DNA from 4 places in the Ferrimonas lipolytica genome. Region 1 is predicted to be linked to each of the others. Evidence: predicted binding sites of a transcription regulator. Region 1 holds the regulator's gene; each other region holds the start of a gene.
What was found. The regulator sigma-54, encoded in region 1, starts transcription at its own class of promoters, with help from an activator protein. The targets are predictions, from matches to a motif close to GTTGGCACGNNNNTNGNNT.
Positions count from the first base shown of each region.

Region 2: HER31_RS18250 (CmpA/NrtA family ABC transporter substrate-binding protein) is a predicted target of sigma-54. The motif match lies at 1,967-1,985, and genes of this name have one in related genera.
Region 3: norV (anaerobic nitric oxide reductase flavorubredoxin) is a predicted target of sigma-54. The motif match lies at 3,259-3,277, and genes of this name have one in related genera.
Region 4: HER31_RS11240 (DUF3192 domain-containing protein) is a predicted target of sigma-54. The motif match lies at 2,981-2,999, and genes of this name have one in related genera.

Region 1 is NZ_CP051180.1:3,029,849-3,034,340, reverse strand. Features, by position in the region: gene rapZ (RNase adapter RapZ) at 1-502, opposite strand, end outside; gene ptsN (PTS IIA-like nitrogen regulatory protein PtsN) at 499-945, opposite strand; gene hpf (ribosome hibernation promoting factor) at 945-1,232, opposite strand; gene HER31_RS13910 (RNA polymerase factor sigma-54) at 1,255-2,715, opposite strand; gene lptB (LPS export ABC transporter ATP-binding protein) at 2,756-3,487, opposite strand; gene lptA (lipopolysaccharide transport periplasmic protein LptA) at 3,484-4,050, opposite strand; gene lptC (LPS export ABC transporter periplasmic protein LptC) at 4,037-4,492, opposite strand, start outside.
Region 2 is NZ_CP051180.1:4,013,891-4,018,382, forward strand. Features, by position in the region: gene HER31_RS18245 (ABC transporter permease) at 1-509, opposite strand, end outside; gene HER31_RS18250 (CmpA/NrtA family ABC transporter substrate-binding protein) at 525-1,895, opposite strand; gene HER31_RS18255 (hypothetical protein) at 2,136-3,293, opposite strand; gene HER31_RS18260 (energy transducer TonB) at 3,319-3,933, opposite strand; gene HER31_RS18265 (ExbD/TolR family protein) at 3,930-4,343, opposite strand; gene HER31_RS18270 (MotA/TolQ/ExbB proton channel family protein) at 4,333-4,492, opposite strand, start outside.
Region 3 is NZ_CP051180.1:2,196,975-2,201,466, reverse strand. Features, by position in the region: gene gndA (NADP-dependent phosphogluconate dehydrogenase) at 1-68, opposite strand, end outside; gene HER31_RS10165 (TehB family protein) at 163-504, opposite strand; gene norW (NADH:flavorubredoxin reductase NorW) at 546-1,730, opposite strand; gene norV (anaerobic nitric oxide reductase flavorubredoxin) at 1,730-3,214, opposite strand; gene norR (nitric oxide reductase transcriptional regulator NorR) at 3,403-4,492, shown strand, end outside.
Region 4 is NZ_CP051180.1:2,456,079-2,460,570, forward strand. Features, by position in the region: gene HER31_RS11230 (DUF3301 domain-containing protein) at 1-169, shown strand, start outside; gene HER31_RS11235 (GNAT family N-acetyltransferase) at 1,807-2,427, opposite strand; gene HER31_RS11240 (DUF3192 domain-containing protein) at 2,574-2,945, opposite strand; gene HER31_RS11245 (hypothetical protein) at 3,100-3,381, shown strand; gene HER31_RS11250 (Zn-ribbon-containing protein) at 3,443-4,225, shown strand; gene exaC (acetaldehyde dehydrogenase ExaC) at 4,331-4,492, shown strand, end outside.

The DNA of each region.
Region 1 (4,492 bases):
CAAAGGATTCAAACACCACCATCATTTCGTTTGGAGCTTCGCCGAGCAGCAAGGTTCGGACTTCGTTGGCGAGGTCGTAGACGGAGAGGTTATCGGTGTTGATAAGATGATCGGCGTCTTGGGCTAATGGTTGCAGTAAGCTTCGCTCTTGGCCAATAGCCTCTGCTAGCGGCGCGCCGTCGTTGGACAATGGGTGGCGACGGCGAGTCTCGCTGTAACGGCGCATTAGCGTATCGTCAGAGGCATCAAGGAAGTAGATCTGCGCATCGATACCGGCGGGGATCCGTTCTCGCAGCTTGGTTATCGCCAGTTCCTGATCCGGTAGGTTACGGATATCTAAACTAACCGCGACTAATTCCCGCTGATTTTCGAGGCTTTGCAGCAGTTGCAGTAGCAATGGCATCGGCAGATTATCAACGCAGTAGTAACCAAGATCTTCTAATACGTGCAAGGCAACGGTTTTACCGGCTCCAGAGCGCCCCGAAAGAATAACTAGCTTCATGCAGTGATCACTTGATACAGATGTTGATTATCAGAGGCTTTGCGCATCGCTCGGCAAAGCTCTTTTTGGCTCAATTTCTCTGCCACCGTGGCGAGCATTGATAAAAACTCTTGATGTTGTTGCTCCGGTACGAACAACGCAAATAACAAATCAACAGGCTTCTGATCGACGGCATCAAATTCGATGGGAGAGTCGCTTTTGAGTAACACCGCCAGCGGCCTATCTAATCGGTTCAGCCGACCGTGCGGAAGCGCGATGCCCTTTCCGATGCCCGTACTGCCCATTTTTTCCCGAGCCATAAGGCTCTCGAACAACTCGTGTTGGGGGAGTTCAGGGCACTGAGAGGCAGCCAATTCACTGATCATCTCAAGTGCCCGTTTTTTGCTTAACTCAGAGTCGACACATAGGGTGCGCTCGAGTGTCAGTAGTTCATTGATTTCCATTAGTGCCGGGAAATTTTCTCTTTGTGTTTGATTACCTGTCGATCGAGTTTATCGACCAACCCGTCAATTGCTGCGTACATATTGTCGTGCTCGTGGGTAGCAAACACTTCACCGCCGTTTAAGTGCAGCTTAGCTTCGGCAATCTGTTGTAATTTCTGCACTTCCAGTATTACATGAACGTTGTTGATGTGGTCGAAATGCCGCTCCAAACGTTCAAATTTTTCGTTAATGTAGTTGCGTAGTGCGTCTGTTATATCAACATGATGACCGGTTAAGTTGATCTGCATAGCTTACCTCCGTAGGTGCGCGTTACAGCATTTTGCGCTGGTTTGATGGTGGAATCGTTAAGGCTTCGCGATATTTAGCCACGGTGCGTCGGGCTACTTGGATGCCTTGTTCCGCCAGAATTTGAGCCATTTTACTGTCGCTAAGAGGTTTCTTTGGATTCTCTGCCGCCACGAGCTTTTTGATGAGCGCGCGGATAGCAGTAGAAGAGGCTTCGCCGCCGCTGTCAGTGCTCACATGGCTGGAGAAGAAGTACTTCAGTTCAAAGATCCCTCTTGGGGTATGTAGATATTTTTGAGTAGTCACTCGAGATATCGTCGATTCGTGCATCTCGACCACCTCGGCCACATCATTGAGCACCATTGGCTTCATGGCTTCTTCGCCGAACTCGAGGAACCCTTGCTGGAATTGCACGATGCAGTTGGTAACCTTCATCAGTGTTTCGTTACGGCTTTCAAGGCTTTTGATAAACCACTTAGCCTCCTGCAGATGTCCGCGAACGAACTGACCGTCACCGCTACCGCGGGCGCCGTTACCGATGGCGGCGTACTGTTGATTGATGCGAATCTTGGGCATGGCGTTAGGATTGAGCTCAACCACCCAGCGTCCCTGTTTTTTACTTACTGAAACATCAGGAATCACGTATTCACTTGGTGTTGCTGCGATTTGCCCGCCTGGTCTTGGGTTCAGTGACTGAATCAGATCCATGGTGTCCTTAAGCTCAGTTTCACTGAGCTTAGTACGCCTTATCAGGGTGCGAAAGTCTCTATTGGCCAACAGATCCATATGTTCATCAAGGAGATTGATAGCCTGATCTCGCCAAGGGGTGTCAGCGTTGTGCTGCAACAGTTGTACCTTGAGGCATTCAGATAGGTCGATGCTGACACAGCCGACCGGATCAAATTGTTGAATGCGTTTGCGGACCGCCTCGACTTCATCTAATTCAATGTCGTCCCGGCCGACAGCAGTTAGTACATCAGCCACGGGAATAGTGAGATAGCCGTATTCATCGATGGCATCGATAAGGGTCGTGGCGATGGCCTGGTCGGTATCGCTCATTGGGGTGAGACCCATTTGCCAAAGTAGATGGCTTTGCAGATCGTCACTGGTTTCGCCCTGATAGCTGTCATCGTCATCGCGTGGACCACTGGCCGCAGCGGCAGGGGCTGCGCTGTAAACGTCGTCCCAGGTGCTATCAAGGGGTAAATTATCGCCTAAGTCAGTTTGGCTTAGGGCTTCGCTGGTATCTAACGCGGCTTGCTCGGTCACCGAAGCACTTGGGCTGTCCTGACTTTCCGGAGATGCTTCTTGGTCTTGGTTATTGAAGTCGTCGTCGCTCTGCTCCAACAGCGGGTTAGAGTCGAGGGCTTCTTGGATCTCTTGTTGCAGATCTAACGTCGACAGTTGCAGCAGTCGGATAGCCTGCTGCAACTGAGGTGTCATCGTTAGCTGTTGTCCAAGTTTTAGCTGTAGCGAGGTTTTCATTTAATGCCCTAATCCTTGTACTGCCCGATGGAAGGGGGCACTAGAGTCTGAATTGATCACCCAAGTAAACAGAGCGTACTAATTGGTCTTCCAATACCGCTTCTGGTGCCCCTTGAGCAATCATTTCACCATGACTGACAATGTAGGCGTATTCACATACGTCCAAGGTTTCTCGGACGTTGTGATCGGTGATCAACACCCCGAGACCGCGTTGTTTCAAGTGTTGGATGATCTTCTTAATGTCGATAACCGAGATCGGGTCGACACCGGCAAAGGGTTCATCCAATAAAATAAATTGTGGATCTGCTGCTAGCGCTCGGGCTATTTCTACACGGCGACGTTCGCCACCAGATAGAGCCATCCCTAAACTGTCACGTATGTGAGTAATATTAAACTCTTCGAGCAGCTGTTCCAGTTTTTCTATACGTTGCTCTTTACTGAGCTCTTTTCTGATCTGCAGTACCGCCATCAAGTTGTCATGAACAGTGAGCTTGCGGAAGATCGACGACTCTTGCGGTAAATAACCAATGCCTTTGCGAGCACGACTGTGCATTGGCAGATAAGTGATCTCTTCACCATTGATATGAATGCTACCTTGGTCGTTTTGGACCAAGCCAACCACCATATAAAAGGTGGTGGTTTTACCTGCGCCGTTTGGACCTAATAAGCCTACGATTTGTCCCTTTTCAACTTTAAGGCCGACATTCTTAACCACTTGGCGACCGTTGTAGCTCTTGGCTAACTGCTGCGCTTCAAGAACCACTGGCTTCATGGTTTAGGCTCGCTTTTAGGTTGTTCTTGTAGTTCTGGCGCTGGCAATACTATCGGTTGGTTTTCCGTTGGAGTTGTTGTTTTCGGTGCTGGCATAAAAATGGTGGTGATCTGGCTCTCGTCGGAGCCTTCCGCACTGAGTTTCTGTTGCTCGGCGTTGTAGCTAATACGTGAGCCTTTGACAACGCTGCCTTCTTGACTCATCTGGGCTTCGCCAATGAGGATCAATTCGCGGTTACTTACGCTATAGCGAATCTCTAATGCGTTGGCTTCCGCCTTCATGCCATTTTCTTGTACTTGTTCGTACGTAGCTGGATTGCCAGTGGCAACAAAGATCTGTTCGGACTTGTCTTCAGTGGCAATGAGAGTCAGCTTGTCAGCTTCGATTCGCAATGTACCTTGGGTAACTACTACGTTGTCGATGTAGCTTAGGGTGCGACTTTGGAGATCGCCTTCAGAACGGTCAGCGGTGACGCTAACCGCTTGCAAAAAGTCGGCTTGCAGTGCCTGTGTTTGCGGCGCCAGTAACGCCAGCGCAATTAGGAGTGGCTTACTGAGTTTCATAAGTAGCACTAACCTTTTGTTTCAAAATAATGTGATTTTGCTTGAGATCAGCCCAAAGGCCGAGACCAGTCATTTGGAATTGCTCGCCAAAGGCCTGCAGCTGTCGATCAGTTTCCATCTCCATCGTGGATAGGTCCAGGTTCAGCTGTTCAGTATGGATGGTTCTGATTGGCTTATACGGCTCAATAGCTTCAACAATAACGCTGTGTTCTAGCGTTAGGAAGCGATTGTCGCGCAGCTCACCCACCTTGGCTTTGACTTTCCATACGGTGTTGCCGTCTTCTGGGTAAACCAGATAAACGGGGTTTTCAAATTCAGTTAGCTGCTTTTGCTGATAGTGGAACATGGTGTCAGCAGCTATCTCGGCATTAAGGCGGCCATTGGCATCATAAGAGCGGGTTTTCATTTCTCGAGCTACGTAATCGGGCTCACTCTCAGAGAG
Region 2 (4,492 bases), 980 kb from region 1:
GTGATCAGCGGCAGCCACGCCAGTGGCGATACTGGTTTGAATACCTGAATGATGGGGTTAAGCGCTTGATGTAACGATTTGCTGAGGCCAATGGTGATCCCCAGTGGAATGGCAATCAATGCCGCCAGCGCAAAGCCACTCATTACCGTAATTAGACTGGTGCCGATTTGATCAAGAAAGGTCTCTTTACCGGTGTAGGCTCGAGTTTTGGCCACGTAGCTGGGATCGACCTTAACCCGTTCGGCGTTACGCTGCTGTTGGCGCTGATAAAATGCCGTCTCTTTTTCCCGTTCCGCGTGGTGCTCGTTAATTAAGTTCACGCTCTGCTGAGCCACTTGTACCGGCCCAGGAAAGGTGCCCAGCGAAGTTTTGATTTGGGTTGCCCCGGCCGCCCACAGTAAGAGAAAAACAGTAATGCCGATGAGCGGTAGCAGCATCGCTTTTATGCGGCGTTGCCAATCAATCTGACGAATCTTTGCAAAGGGACGAAGTTGGGAAAAAGTAGCCATAATTGTTATCCCCCCTTATAACACTTGGCCGGCTTTTAGGCCGATGGCGAACTTCTGCAAATAGGCGTTGGGTTGATGGCCATCGTAGACAATGCCATCGATAAAGTGGGTTTGTGGATCGCGGTAGCCGTCTTCACTGTCAAAATCAGGGAACATCTCAGGGGTTGCCAGCTTCTCTTTAATCAACGATTCAGCGGCCGCCTGATAGATATCAGGGCGATAGACGCTTTTAGCGACTTGCTCAAACCAGCTGTCGTCCTTGTCTTCGCTTATTTGGCCCCAGCGGCGCATCTGGGTCAGGTACCACACTGCATCTGAGTAGTAGGGGTAGGTGGCGTTGTAGCGGAAGAATACATTGAAATCAGGTACCTCACGCTTATCGCCCTTTTCATACTCGAAGGTGCCGGTCATGGAGTTAGCAATCACATCGTAATCGGCCCCGACGTAGTTTGATTGCGCCAAGATCTTAACTGCCTCTGGGCGGTTGGCGTTGTTGTTTTCGTCGAGCCACATGGCGGCACGGATCAACGCCCTAGTTAGGCGAATAGTGGTATTGGGGTACTTCTTGGCAAAGGCTTTGGTGATGCCAAACACTTTCTCGGGGTTGTTTTTCCAGATTTCGTAATCAGTGACGACCGGCACACCAATGTTCTTAAATACTGCCTGCTGGTTCCAAGGTTCGCCGACGCAATAACCGTAAATGGTGCCTGCTTCTAGGGTTGCAGGCATCTGCGGTGGTGGGGTTACTGATAACAATGCTTGAGCATCTAACTGGCCAGAGGTATCCCCCTTATGCGGGGCGTAGTAGCCCGGATGGATGCCACCGGCGGCGAGCCAATAGCGCAGTTCGTAGTTGTGAGTGGACACCGGAAATACCATGCCCATCTTGAATGGTTTACCTTCATCTTGGAACTGCTCAATGACCGGCTTCAATGCATCGGCTTTGATTGGATGTACCGGTTTACCATTGGCTTGCTTAGGAATATTAACCTTCATCTTTGCCCAGACGTCGTTGGAAACGGTAATGCCGTTGCCGTTTAGGTCCATCGAGAAGGGGGTAATGATCTCAGCGGAAGTGCCGTAGCCGATGTTGGCTGCAATGGGTTGCCCCGCGAGCATGTGGGCGCCATCTAAACGACCGTCAATAACGCCGTCAAGCAACACCTTCCAGTTGGCTTGCGCTTCGATGGTGACGTACAGTCCCTCATCTTCGAAATAGCCTTTCTCATAGGCGATAGCAATTGGCGCCATGTCGGTAAGCTTAATGAAGCCAAAGGTGAGCTCCTCCTTCTCTGGGTAACCCAACTCTGCCGCGGCGGCAACGCCACTAAACAAGGCTGTGGCCAATGCCAAGGTTCGAACTAGAGTACGGCTAACGTTAAGCATGATCTTCCTCCCTAAGATACTGACGACCGCACAACGGTTTCGTTGGGCAGCATCGTCTATGGCATAAGAGGTAGCAAAGGTGATGCCAATGAATGAAAGTCAGTAACGGCAGCCCTTTTAACACCGATGGTGCGCGAACTTGGCGAAGGAGGTGCGTGATGGTGGTGCAACCGTGCACCAAGGAAGTGAGTTCAATTGCGGGGCAACAATTTTGGGAGTGTGGTTAACCGCAATACCGGTTTAGTTGCCGGTGTAGTAGTTCAGGTTGTCGACAAGATTTTGGCCGCGCTGTTGGAATTGCGGTAGCTGTGCAAGTTCGCGATAGGCGACTTGCGCCTCTGGCCATTGTTGTTGCAGCCAATGACTTTGGCCAATAAGTAACAGCGCTTGGCCACGGCGGTGGTCTCGTTGCTGACGTTGTTGCTGCAGTGCTGTGGCAGTCGTCGCGGTTAACGGCTGTTTGCCGATCTGCCACCATAGGTTCCGCGCCTGTTGTGGCTGTTCAAGTGCCGCATAAAGCTGGCCTTGCAGTAACCACAACGCATCTTGTTGCTCGGCATCGACGCTAAGGGTATTGCTGCTGGTTAAGGTTGCTTGATAATCCCCGGCCCAATAACCGTATTGCAGGCAGTTAAGGGTCAACTGAGTATTACGGCAATCACTGGCAAGGTTATAGGCACCGATGTTGCCATACAGTTGAGTTAGGGTGCGGCTATCGGTATTCGGCTGCAACAGCTGCGCTATCTGTAAGGTGGCAGTGGCTTGTTTGAGCTGCTGCTGTTGCAGGTAGCTTTGAGATAGCAGTTGCCACGCTTGGGCGTTATCCACCTGCACCGCCAACCATTGCTGCGCACTCTGTTGTAGCTGCGGCCACTCCTGCAATGCAAGTTGACTGTAAGCAATCAAAGGCCACCAATTATTGGGTCGTGTTTGCCGATTCGCTGTAGCTGCCGCTTGGGTCGTTTGGGCGGCGATAGGCGGGACTATCGACAGCGCATCGACCACCTGCCGGTAGGCTTCAATCTGATAGAGACTATAGGCGTATTGGTAGCGCAATTGCGCCGAAGCGTGCTCATCAATCCACGGGGTTAGCAGCTCAACTGATTGCTGATAACGCTGCGCTTGCAGCAATTGATTGCTTAGCGCCAAGGTGATGGTTTTGTCCTGTGGCTGCTGTTGTTGGCCGCGCTGCCAACACTCCAACGAAGGTTGTTGTGCTTGTTCTAGGGCTAAACAACCATAGTGAAACAACACCGCTGGTGGTGACGGTTTCGTTAGTAGCGGCGCCAATTGTTGAGCAGCTTCACCGTAGTGGCCACGCTCCATCTGCTGGCTAGCAGCGGCAAGTACGCGGAACTGATAGCTGCTCAACCCTTGCGGCGCAGTGGTTGCTGCCACAGCAGTGCTGCTAAGCCATAGCAGGCTAATTAAGCTGAAAGTTAAGCGGAACATCGAGATACACAGCCACGGCTTGTTGGTTGATTTGAGCGGGTTTGAATTGCCACTGTTTGGCAGCAGTGAGCGCTGCTTGTTCAAACAGTTGTTCAGGTTGTGCCGAAAGTACTTCGGCTTGCAGCACATCGCCGTTGGCGGCGACCACCAATCGCAACATTACCTTGCCATTAATGCCTTTGCTGCGTGCTGCTACCGGCATCTTGGGGGCAATGTAGCGTAACAATTTGGGAGCTTGATCGACTTCGGACAAACTGGCGAACTGATTTGCCAGCGGCGCCAATTCAATGTTGCTCATCTGCGGTGGCGCCAGTTGCAATGGCGATAAGGTGATCGCCACCGTCGCCGGATTGTTGTGAGCCACGGAAGTTGCAACGGAGCGAATTTGCGGTTGTTTTGGGGCCATTTTTTGTGGTGCTGGTTTGCTTGAATCGGGGCGTTGCTCTGGCGCCGGAATGATCATCGGCACTACAGTGGTGGTGTCGGTAATGGTGAGTCGCTGACGCTGATTTAGATAGGTTGGTAGCCAGTACACCAGTACCCAACTAACTGCGATTGCTATCAACAGACGCAGCAGTGCAGTCATTGGCCGAAGCCCATCGGCTCTGCGGCCACAGCACTGTGTTGTAATCCTGCTTGGTTAGCGATATCGAGCGCCTTAATGGTGACACCAGTAGGGCAGCGTTGATCCGCCATTATCAGCAAGCGTGCGTTGGGGGTGGTTGCGGCTAGTTGCTGTAACGTCGCTGGCAGATAATAGATATCTAGCTCTTGGTTATCCCAATACATGCGCCCAGCCGCATCAATGCTAAGGATCAACGGCGTACCGTGGCTGACTTCGGCGCTATTGGCTTGTGGCCGTTCTATCTCAATCTTGTTGTGCTGCACAAAGCTGGTAGAAACGATAAAGAAGATCAGCAGAATAAACACCACATCCAGCATGGGTGTCATGTTTATCTCAGCGTCTTTATCAAGGTTAAAACGGTTACTGAGCATAGTGTGCCCCACTCGCAATACGTTGTTGTTGCGAGCCCAAGCGGCGCTGCCACAGATACGCCAACAGCAATCCCGGTGCACCAATCAATAAACCCGTTTGAGTGCTGATCATCGCCATAGCGATACCATCGGAGATGGCGTTACCGTCG
Region 3 (4,492 bases), 830 kb from region 1:
AGGTTGTGCCCCATAACGCCCTGACCAATGATGGCAACCTGTACATCTGAATTGGATGAAACCGTCATGGTTAGCTCCTTAAGCGCAACGGGTTAAATGGACTAATTGGCGGACACCTACCGCTGCTAACTCGAAAAAGGTGTCCCCAATAGACAAACTGTTTTATCGCTTGCTGTTGAACAACGTGTCGGCCTGATCTTGGCGTGGATCAGACCAAAAGTTGATGTTGAACTGGGCGTCATCGCTCAGTTCAATTCGATGCCAATATTGCGGAGGACTGGTAGCAAACCGGCCGGCAGGGATCACCACCTTTACTTCCGCCTCAGTTGCGTTTTCGTCGGCGAAGCCAAAGTAGGTCACGGTGCCTCGCATCACCACCAACTGACCAAATACGCCCGCGGCGGTGTTGTGGTGGCTGAGCAGTGCCGCTGGCACCGTCTCTTTAGTGAAAAATGGGGTAGAACGACGAATGGTCCAGTCTTGGTTAATCTGCTGATGGCTCATAATAGTGCTCCGCTTGAGGTTAGAAATAGGCTGTTAGTAACCTATGCTGCTGGTAGATGTCGTAGCAGTGGCAGGGCAGCATTTACCTTCTGCTCCGTCACTACCACACCAATTAATTCACCGTCGCTACCGTGAGCCTTGGCGACCATGCCGGCTTGGTCTAATTCAATCTGCCAGTTGGCTTCTGCAACAGCAGTTTGGCCAGCTAAGGCGATGGGTAACCATGGGGTTTTTACCTTCACCAACATTGGCGGAAGGCTAACCACCGTTGGTTGACCACAAAGGGTATTAGCCAGTGCATTGGCACTAATCACAACCGGCTGCAGATAGGGGCGCAGTTGCCCATTAAGCTCGGCACAATCACCAATGGCATATACGTCGTTGTTGCTGGTTTGCATTAGGTCATTAACGACGATGCCGCGGTTAACCTCGATGCCTGCAACCTTTGCTAATGAGGTGTTGGGATGCAAGCCGATGGCGCTGATAACCGCATCTACTTGGTGTTGGTGGCCATTCGCGAGTGTGGCTGAAGTGCCGTGTTCAGTGCTTATAACTCGGGTTAATTCGGTGTTAAGTTCAAACTGAATTGCGCCGCGATGCTGATTCTGTTGCGTCATTCGCAGTTGTAATTGACTAGCGACAAACTCCGGTAGCAGGTTAGGCAGTACGCGATTAGCGCGGTCAATGAGCACCACCTCTTTGCCGGACTGCGCCAGATCCATCGCAATCTCGGTACCGATTAACCCGGCGCCCAGTACTGCAACTCGTTGCGCTTGTTGCAGCTGCCGTTGAGCTCGCTGATATTCTCCAAGGCTATTGAGAGTTAACAGCTTCGGCTGCGATTCTGTCTCTAAGCTCGGCACAATAGCATTGGCACCGGTAGCGAGTACCAACTTGTGATAATGAACATTGGCGATGCCGCACTGCACCGTTTTGGTGTTGGTATCAATGCTGGTTACGGTGCTATTGGCTAACAGGGTGATCCGCTGTTGATGCGCAAACTGCACGCCACTGAGTTTAACCAGATCTCGAGCTTGTTGGTTTCTACTAAACACATGGCTTAGATCCGGTTTGCTGTATTCACTGCCATCGTCGGCGCAGATAACGGTAATCGGTTGTTCGGGGTGAAGTCGACGAATCGACTTCACTAGCTGGTATGCACCGAAACCACTGCCGATGATGACAATTGGGGTATCGTCACTGATTTGTGGGCTCGAGGTGTTCATTAGCTGGCCTGCTTCGCTGCATTAGCATCGATAGGTTCGAATACCGACTTGCCTAGACCACAGTCAGGGCAAAGGAAATAATCTGGCACTTGTTGCCAGCTTGTCCCAGCGGCAACCTCTTGGTTTGGCTCGCCCACGGCTGGATCGTAAACCCACTGGCATACTGTACACAGCATCGATTGGCCACCATCAGTGCTGTTGGTGCTAGCGCATGACTTAGCAGTTTGAACTGATGCTGGCGCAACAGGGCTGGCAACCGCTTGTACCGGTGCAACCGCGGGCAACCCTTTTAGGGCCCACTGGCGTGCGACCTGCTGGCCATGCTGGCGGCATTGTTGTAACGCACTGCCGTCGGGCTTCCACTTGGCTTTAAGGTTGTCGGTGGTGTTAAAACCAGCGTCGACCAAGCGACTGTGGATGCGGTCTACTGCACCACCATTCCAACCATAGCTGCCAAAGGCACCCGCTTGCTTGTTGCTAAAGCGTAGCCCGGTGATCTCCTCTAACATTGCAGCGATCTTTGGCATCATCACGTTGTTCATGGTTGAGGAGCCGACCAACACCCCCTTCGAGCGGAATAGGTTGCTGAGGATTTCGTTTTTATCGTGACGAGAAACGTTAAACACCTTAACCGCAACGCTGGGATCTACATCGTAGATCCCCTGGGCAATGGCGTCGGCCATCATCCGTGTATTGCCTGACATAGAGTCGTAAAAGATGGTGATGCGATCTTCTTGGTACGCCTCTGCCCATTCTAAGTACTTGTGGATAATCTGAGTCGGGTTGTCGCGCCACACAATACCGTGGGAGGTCGCGATCATATCGACTGGCAGGTTAAAACTCAGTACCTCTTTGATCTTGGCAATTACCAAGGAGCTAAATGGCGTAAGGATATTGGCGTAGTAGCGTAAGCACTGTTCGTACAATTCGTTTTGGTCCACTTCATCGTTGAACAAACGCTCGTCGCAGTAGTGTTGGCCGAAGGCATCGTTGGAGAACAACACCGCATCTTCGGTGAGGTAGGTCATCATGCTGTCTGGCCAGTGCAACATTGGTGCTTCAATAAATACCAGTTGTTTGCCGTTACCAATATCGACGCTGTCGCCGGTTTTTACTGGATGGAAGTTCCAGTCAGGGCGATGGTGATGGCCGGTGATGGAGTCGATGGCATTTTCGCTGCAGTAGATTGGTGTTCCAGGGATTTTTTCAAGCAGAGCAGCTAAGGCACCAGCATGATCCTCTTCGGCGTGGTTAATCACGATAAAGTCGATTAAGTTTAAATCTATCTCGTTCTCGAGGTTGCGGACAAACTCATGGCTGAAACGGTGATCGACGGTATCGATTAACACGTTTTTCTGTTCGCGAATGAGGTAGCTGTTGTAGCTGGTGCCTTTGGTCATTTTGTATTCTGTGCCGTGAAAGTCTTGTACTTCCCAATCGCGTTGACCGACCCAGTGGATGTTGTTCTTAACGTGGATAGACATGCAGTACCTCAAACAATAATATTTTCAAAATTCTGTCTTTGTTATTACAGGTTTCATGCCAACTTTTAAGTTATTGATTTATATTGGTTTGATGTTTTTGTAGTGTCATTATGACATTTGCATATGTTTGTCTAAATGACATTGATTTGTCATAATGACAATTGTTCTCCTCTCTCGAGTAACTAACGATGTTAGCCATTAGTGATATCACCAATCTGGCCTTAGATCTGACTTCTGGGCTCTCTAATCAAGATCGCTTCGACCGCTTACTTACTACTGTCAGAACCTTGTTGAAATGCGACGCCTCGGCGCTATTGCTCTACCAAGATCAACGTTTTGTGCCGCTAGCCATTAATGGTTTGGCTGGAGAGGTGTTGGGACGGCGGTTTGCGCTGGCGGATCACCCTCGACTCGAGGCCATTGCACGCGCCGGTGATGTTGTGCGTTTCCCTGCGGATAGTAGCTTGCCAGATCCCTATGACGGCTTAATTCCCTCACTGCATGGTGAACTGAAGGTGCACGCTTGTATCGGTTTGCCATTGTTGGTGGAGCAACGGCTTATCGGTGCAGTAACCATTGATGGTTTTGATGCGCTGCAATTTAATCAATTTAGTGACGATGAGCTGCGCATTGTTACTGCGCTGGCAGCGGCCAGTCTCAATAACGCGTTGCAGTTACAAGCGCTGGAACGAGCGGGGCGGATCGCGGTAAGTAATAGTCCGACTAAGTCTGCTAATGAAAGCAACGAGATGATTGGGCGCTGCGAAGCGATGGTTGCCCTTAAGCGTGATTTGACTGTGGTTGCGACTAGCGAGTTAAGCGTACTGGTACTCGGGGAAACCGGGGTTGGCAAGGAGTTGGTCGCGCAGCAGGTACATCAACTGTCAAATCGGGCAGGGCAACCTTTGGTTTACCTTAATTGTGCTGCGCTGCCAGATTCTGTTGCTGAAAGCGAGCTGTTCGGACACGTCAAAGGTGCCTTTACCGGTGCCATTAGCCATCGCCAAGGGAAGTTTGAGTTGGCCGATGAGGGCACCCTATTCCTCGATGAGATTGGCGAGTTATCATTGGAGTTGCAGGCTAAATTGCTGCGAGTTCTCCAGTACGGTGATGTCCAACGGGTAGGGGAAGACAAGGCGGTGAACGTAGATGTACGCATCGTTGCTGCCACTAATCGAGATCTAAAACAGGAAGTGGCCGCTGGGCGTTTTCGTGCCGATCTTTATCATCGCCTGAGCGTATTTCCGGTGCTGGTGCCGCCACTGCGAGAGCGGCATG
Region 4 (4,492 bases), 570 kb from region 1:
AATGCTGTTTAGCGGCAAAAAATTGCGAGATGTAAAAATGCCGTTGTACCCTGAGCCAGAGTGGCAGCAAGCACCGGATAGTAAGGGGCGTGTGAGCATGGGCGGTTGTGGCGGCGGTGGAGCCAAAAGCTGTAATACCAGCAGTGGCTGTAACACTGGCTGCAAGTAACCGTTTGCTGTCAGTCTGATCGATTCCATTGAAGCGCTCGCCACCTAAGTGGCATTGATGATAACGCCACTGCTCGCTATCCAATCGACTCGGGAGCCTCTCATCTAAAATCGCCCGGATACCGCATGGCGACCAATGCTGTTACGTTATCTGCGTGAATGAGTGACCGTCAGTTTTTAGCGACCCCAAAAGGCTGTGTCGTAGTTAGCTGTTGAAGTTTATCTTAAGCCTTCGGCTTCATCGGTTTCGGTGCTTTTAGGGGACTATGTCGCGGTGGCGACGGCACATTCTTGTATGCATTAGGGGGAGCTTCGCCCCCTTTGGAATCCCTCTTGCCTTAGGTCGCAGTCCAAAGCGCTTCGCTGGACTGCTCCAATGCGGCAGAAGAACAACGGCGGTAGTGCTTTCCACTTGTACCAAAACTCGCCTAACCGGTGCTTTAATAGCATTGGAAACAACAACACTTAGCTGGTACACAGCCAAAAAAAAGAACCGCAACAGTAATCTGATGCGGTTCCGGTACTACTCTTTACGTCAACATTCCAATGTCGAATTGGTGCTCCCTGCCCATCCTTGCGTCACAATGCGTCCTGCATATTCCCTTAGCCGTATCCGTCGGCTTCCTTGTACTCTAGTGCCTGCTTCCTGCTGTTCATCAATCCTTGATGAGCGTCATCGTGATAATCCATATCACTCCATGATGACTAACACTGTCTTCGTACTGGCTTCCTTACCTCGATTACATCCTGTAATCGGCCTCTCTTCATCCTGAAGATGTCCCTGTTCATCCCTGAGTTCATCATCAAAAGTAGGATATCGCTTCCTATCTTTATCATTATGAAACTGCTTAACAGCGATGGGGTTATCTTATCTAATCGTGTTGCTTTCGCAAGCCACCAATAGATCAAAAAAAAGGTATTAAAGTTGTTACCAACTCATAAATAAAAATTTATTACTTATGAATCAATGAATTACAAAGTATCACTTAAGAGGTACGAACGCGGTTCAGGGTGATCTCTTACAGATCGTAAGGAGTTCGTATACCCCCTACTTGTGGTTTCTCTAATTCATAAGTGGATCCGCTAATCCATCGATTATTTTGGATTGCCCATAAAAACGGGCCGCAACTTTCGTTGCGGCCCTGTAGCGCTTGTTAAGCTATCCGGCTTAAATTGGTGCCAATCCCTAGCCCATCCATGCGTTAATTGCTAATTCCGTGCTTCATCCCTGGCTGAATCCTTCAGCTTCCTTGTACCTACGGTACTTACCTTCCTGGTAAAGCAACTATCCTGTCGCCAGCCCCTTGCGGGTTCCTTAAGTGTGAGGAGTATCGCGATTAATCAATTCCACTCCCTGTGGAGATTGTTCATCAGCTATCGCAACTGTCAAAAACCGACTCCATGTCAGAATTTTTCAATTACTGTGACCTCCAAGACACAACTAAAGTTTAAAGGTTTACGATTTAAGTACAAGTGCTCATTTGATTAAACATCAATCGCTTGTGAGATATTGGTGACAAGCAAAGATGTTAAGCTACTAACAGCAAAGGGATTTAACATTTAACCACATACTTAGTACAACAATTATAATGATAAATATCCCACACCATCATGGATAATGTCTTACATCAAGGCCAGTCAATCACCAGTAGATGAGAAGGTGCAAATAGTGGCAACAACATCTGCTTCGTTGATCTCCACCAGAACCCGAAATTGATGATTGCCAAACCACGTCATTAGTTCAGGACGGTATACCAAGGTTGCTATGCCGTTAATTTGGCACTGCTGACTATGCTGCACTATAGCTCTTAGCATCAGATCACCAAAGCCTTTACGCTGATACGCGGGGGCCACAGCAATAAACTGCAACAACCAGTTGTTGTGTAAATTGTAATTATCGAGCAAGGCATCTTCCCGTGCCATCCACTGCCGTGCTGGTTTCCAACCAGAACCTAATGCCATCTTTAACCGCCAGTTCCAGAACCGAGTCAAGCCTAAGGGGTAGTGCTCATTCAGCAGGCAGGCAACTGCAATAAGGCTATCGCCTAAGAATACCCCCAGCAGTGGTTGTTGCCGTTGCCACAGCTCTTGAAGCTCCTCGCGCAATGCCGCTCTAAGGCGCTGCTCGTACTCGGCACTAGGAAGCACCGCACGAAAGAATGGATCATCAACATAAGCATTGAGCAGTACTGAATTGGCGAGCTTCAGCTCTTCGGCAGTAAGTTGTCGAACTTCGGTGGTACAGGTTGCCGCTTCCATGGCTCAATGCCCTCAGTGAAATCGTCACTATCAAACATCGTTCAAAAAACACTCTAATTGCAAATTTTTCTAAAAAAAACCAATTGGCGCCAACCAGCCCAAAGCCTAAAAGCGGGCCTCTTGGCCCGTTATCAAGGTGAATCGAATCAGATTTTAACGCTGCTTTGCAACGCAATATCACCCCAACCAGAAACCTTGCCATCCTTAAACACTACTGGAGTACATTCATCTTTGGTGGTATCACCGTCGCTATGACGATGATGAGTGCGGAAATACAGCACTTGAACGGCTTGGCCATCTTCTTGATAAAGCTCGTTAAAATCTGCAGTCCCCATTAATGCCAACACCGTTTCAGTACTCATACCAACGGTTAACTTCTCCAATTGGCTTCGATTTTCACGTTCACTGCTACTCCAATCAAAATCGCCATCACCGTCATTTACTGCAATCACGCAGCCACTCAACATCAGCGCCGCTGTGGTCGCTAACACTAAACCCAATCCATTGTTTGTACGCATATTACTTACCCTTTCAGTGATGTATGAATAATGTTAAGCGAATACCGTGCCATAAATGCAAAGTGTTATTTTTCATAAACTTAATTTAAATTCTTAGAAGAATTTTGGTGAATAGTGCAAACTATTGGTCAAAATGCTCTCTTGTTGAGGTTCCATGGACGCCACTATTCTCGCCGCGCTACAGCAACTGTCTGCGATAGGAAAACAGCCCACTGTCGCTCTATTAAAAAGCAAAGTAGGACGCGGCTTTCCTTTACCAGTACTGATTGATGCCATCAAACAATACAAAACCAACCCCGATGCCATCACCGTAACCACCACTCAGGCGGCAAACCACGACGTTTCACTCGCTGATCTGCAACGGCAGATGAAACAGATGCAGCAACAGATCGATCAACTCACAGCAACAGTGGCCAAACTCACCCAATCTCAATGAGTTTGTTTGGCGCTGCTAAAGCTCGTAGGTATACTAACGCCCCCGAATTTGGAGCTCCCTCATGTACCTCGTAGAAATCCGTTTTGAATGTTATGCCGATACCACCATTACTGCCGTTGAACGGGCGATCAATGGTTTAATGGAGGCATGGCGCCACAACGGGCAACTATTGGGCCGAGAGTTTCCGTTAGTACAAAACGGCGCTGAATTTAGCCTAAGAGCGATGTGCCCCGAAGAAACCAGTCTCCATCACGGCTTTGCATCCGCATGGGTCAAGCGCAAGGTGGATGAGCTCAGTGAAGCGAAACTGCTGCAGCCGCGAGTAAAAATGCTTGGCCGCGACATCAACTCTGAACAAAGTGCCGATGAGCTACCACAACAGTGGCAGGTACTCTACACCACCTATGTTCACTCATGCTCGCCACTTCGAGACGGCAATACCTTATTGCCGGTACCACTCTACCGCCTCCCTGCGACATTTAATGGAGATCATAAGTCGGTCGTTAAGTGGCAAACCGAGTGGCAAGCCTGCGATGAACTGCAGATGGCAGGCAGCGGAGCTGTTGAATTTGCTGCCTTAAATGAGATTGCCGATGTTAACAGCACCCTATTCCGCCGCGGCTGGGATCTGCGCGGCCGCATCGAATATCAAACCAAGATTCCAACCTATTACTACCTGTATCGAGTAGGCGGTGAGTCGCTCGCCACCGAGCATGCTCGCCCTTGTCCTCGCTGTGGCAGCTCAGACTGGTTGCTAGACGAGCCGCTGCACGACCTGTTCTACTTTAAATGCGATAACTGCCGTATCGTCTCTAATATCTCTTGGGATGTGTTGTCCAACTGAGTAACCCGCTAGACCAAAGTCGTATGGGCTTTTACCAAGAACGAACCAAGACTGGAGTAGTACCTGAGCAGGTTCATGGTGAACCGCTATCCAAGGAGGATGCTCATGATCTACTCCAAACCCGGCACAAGCGACGCGCTTTTCAACTTCAAAAAACGTTATCACAACTACATTGGTGGCGAGTGGAAAGAACCGGTTAACGGCAACTACTTCGACAACCCCTCCCCGGTTGATGGCTCAATAATCTGCCAGATCCCACGCTCCGAT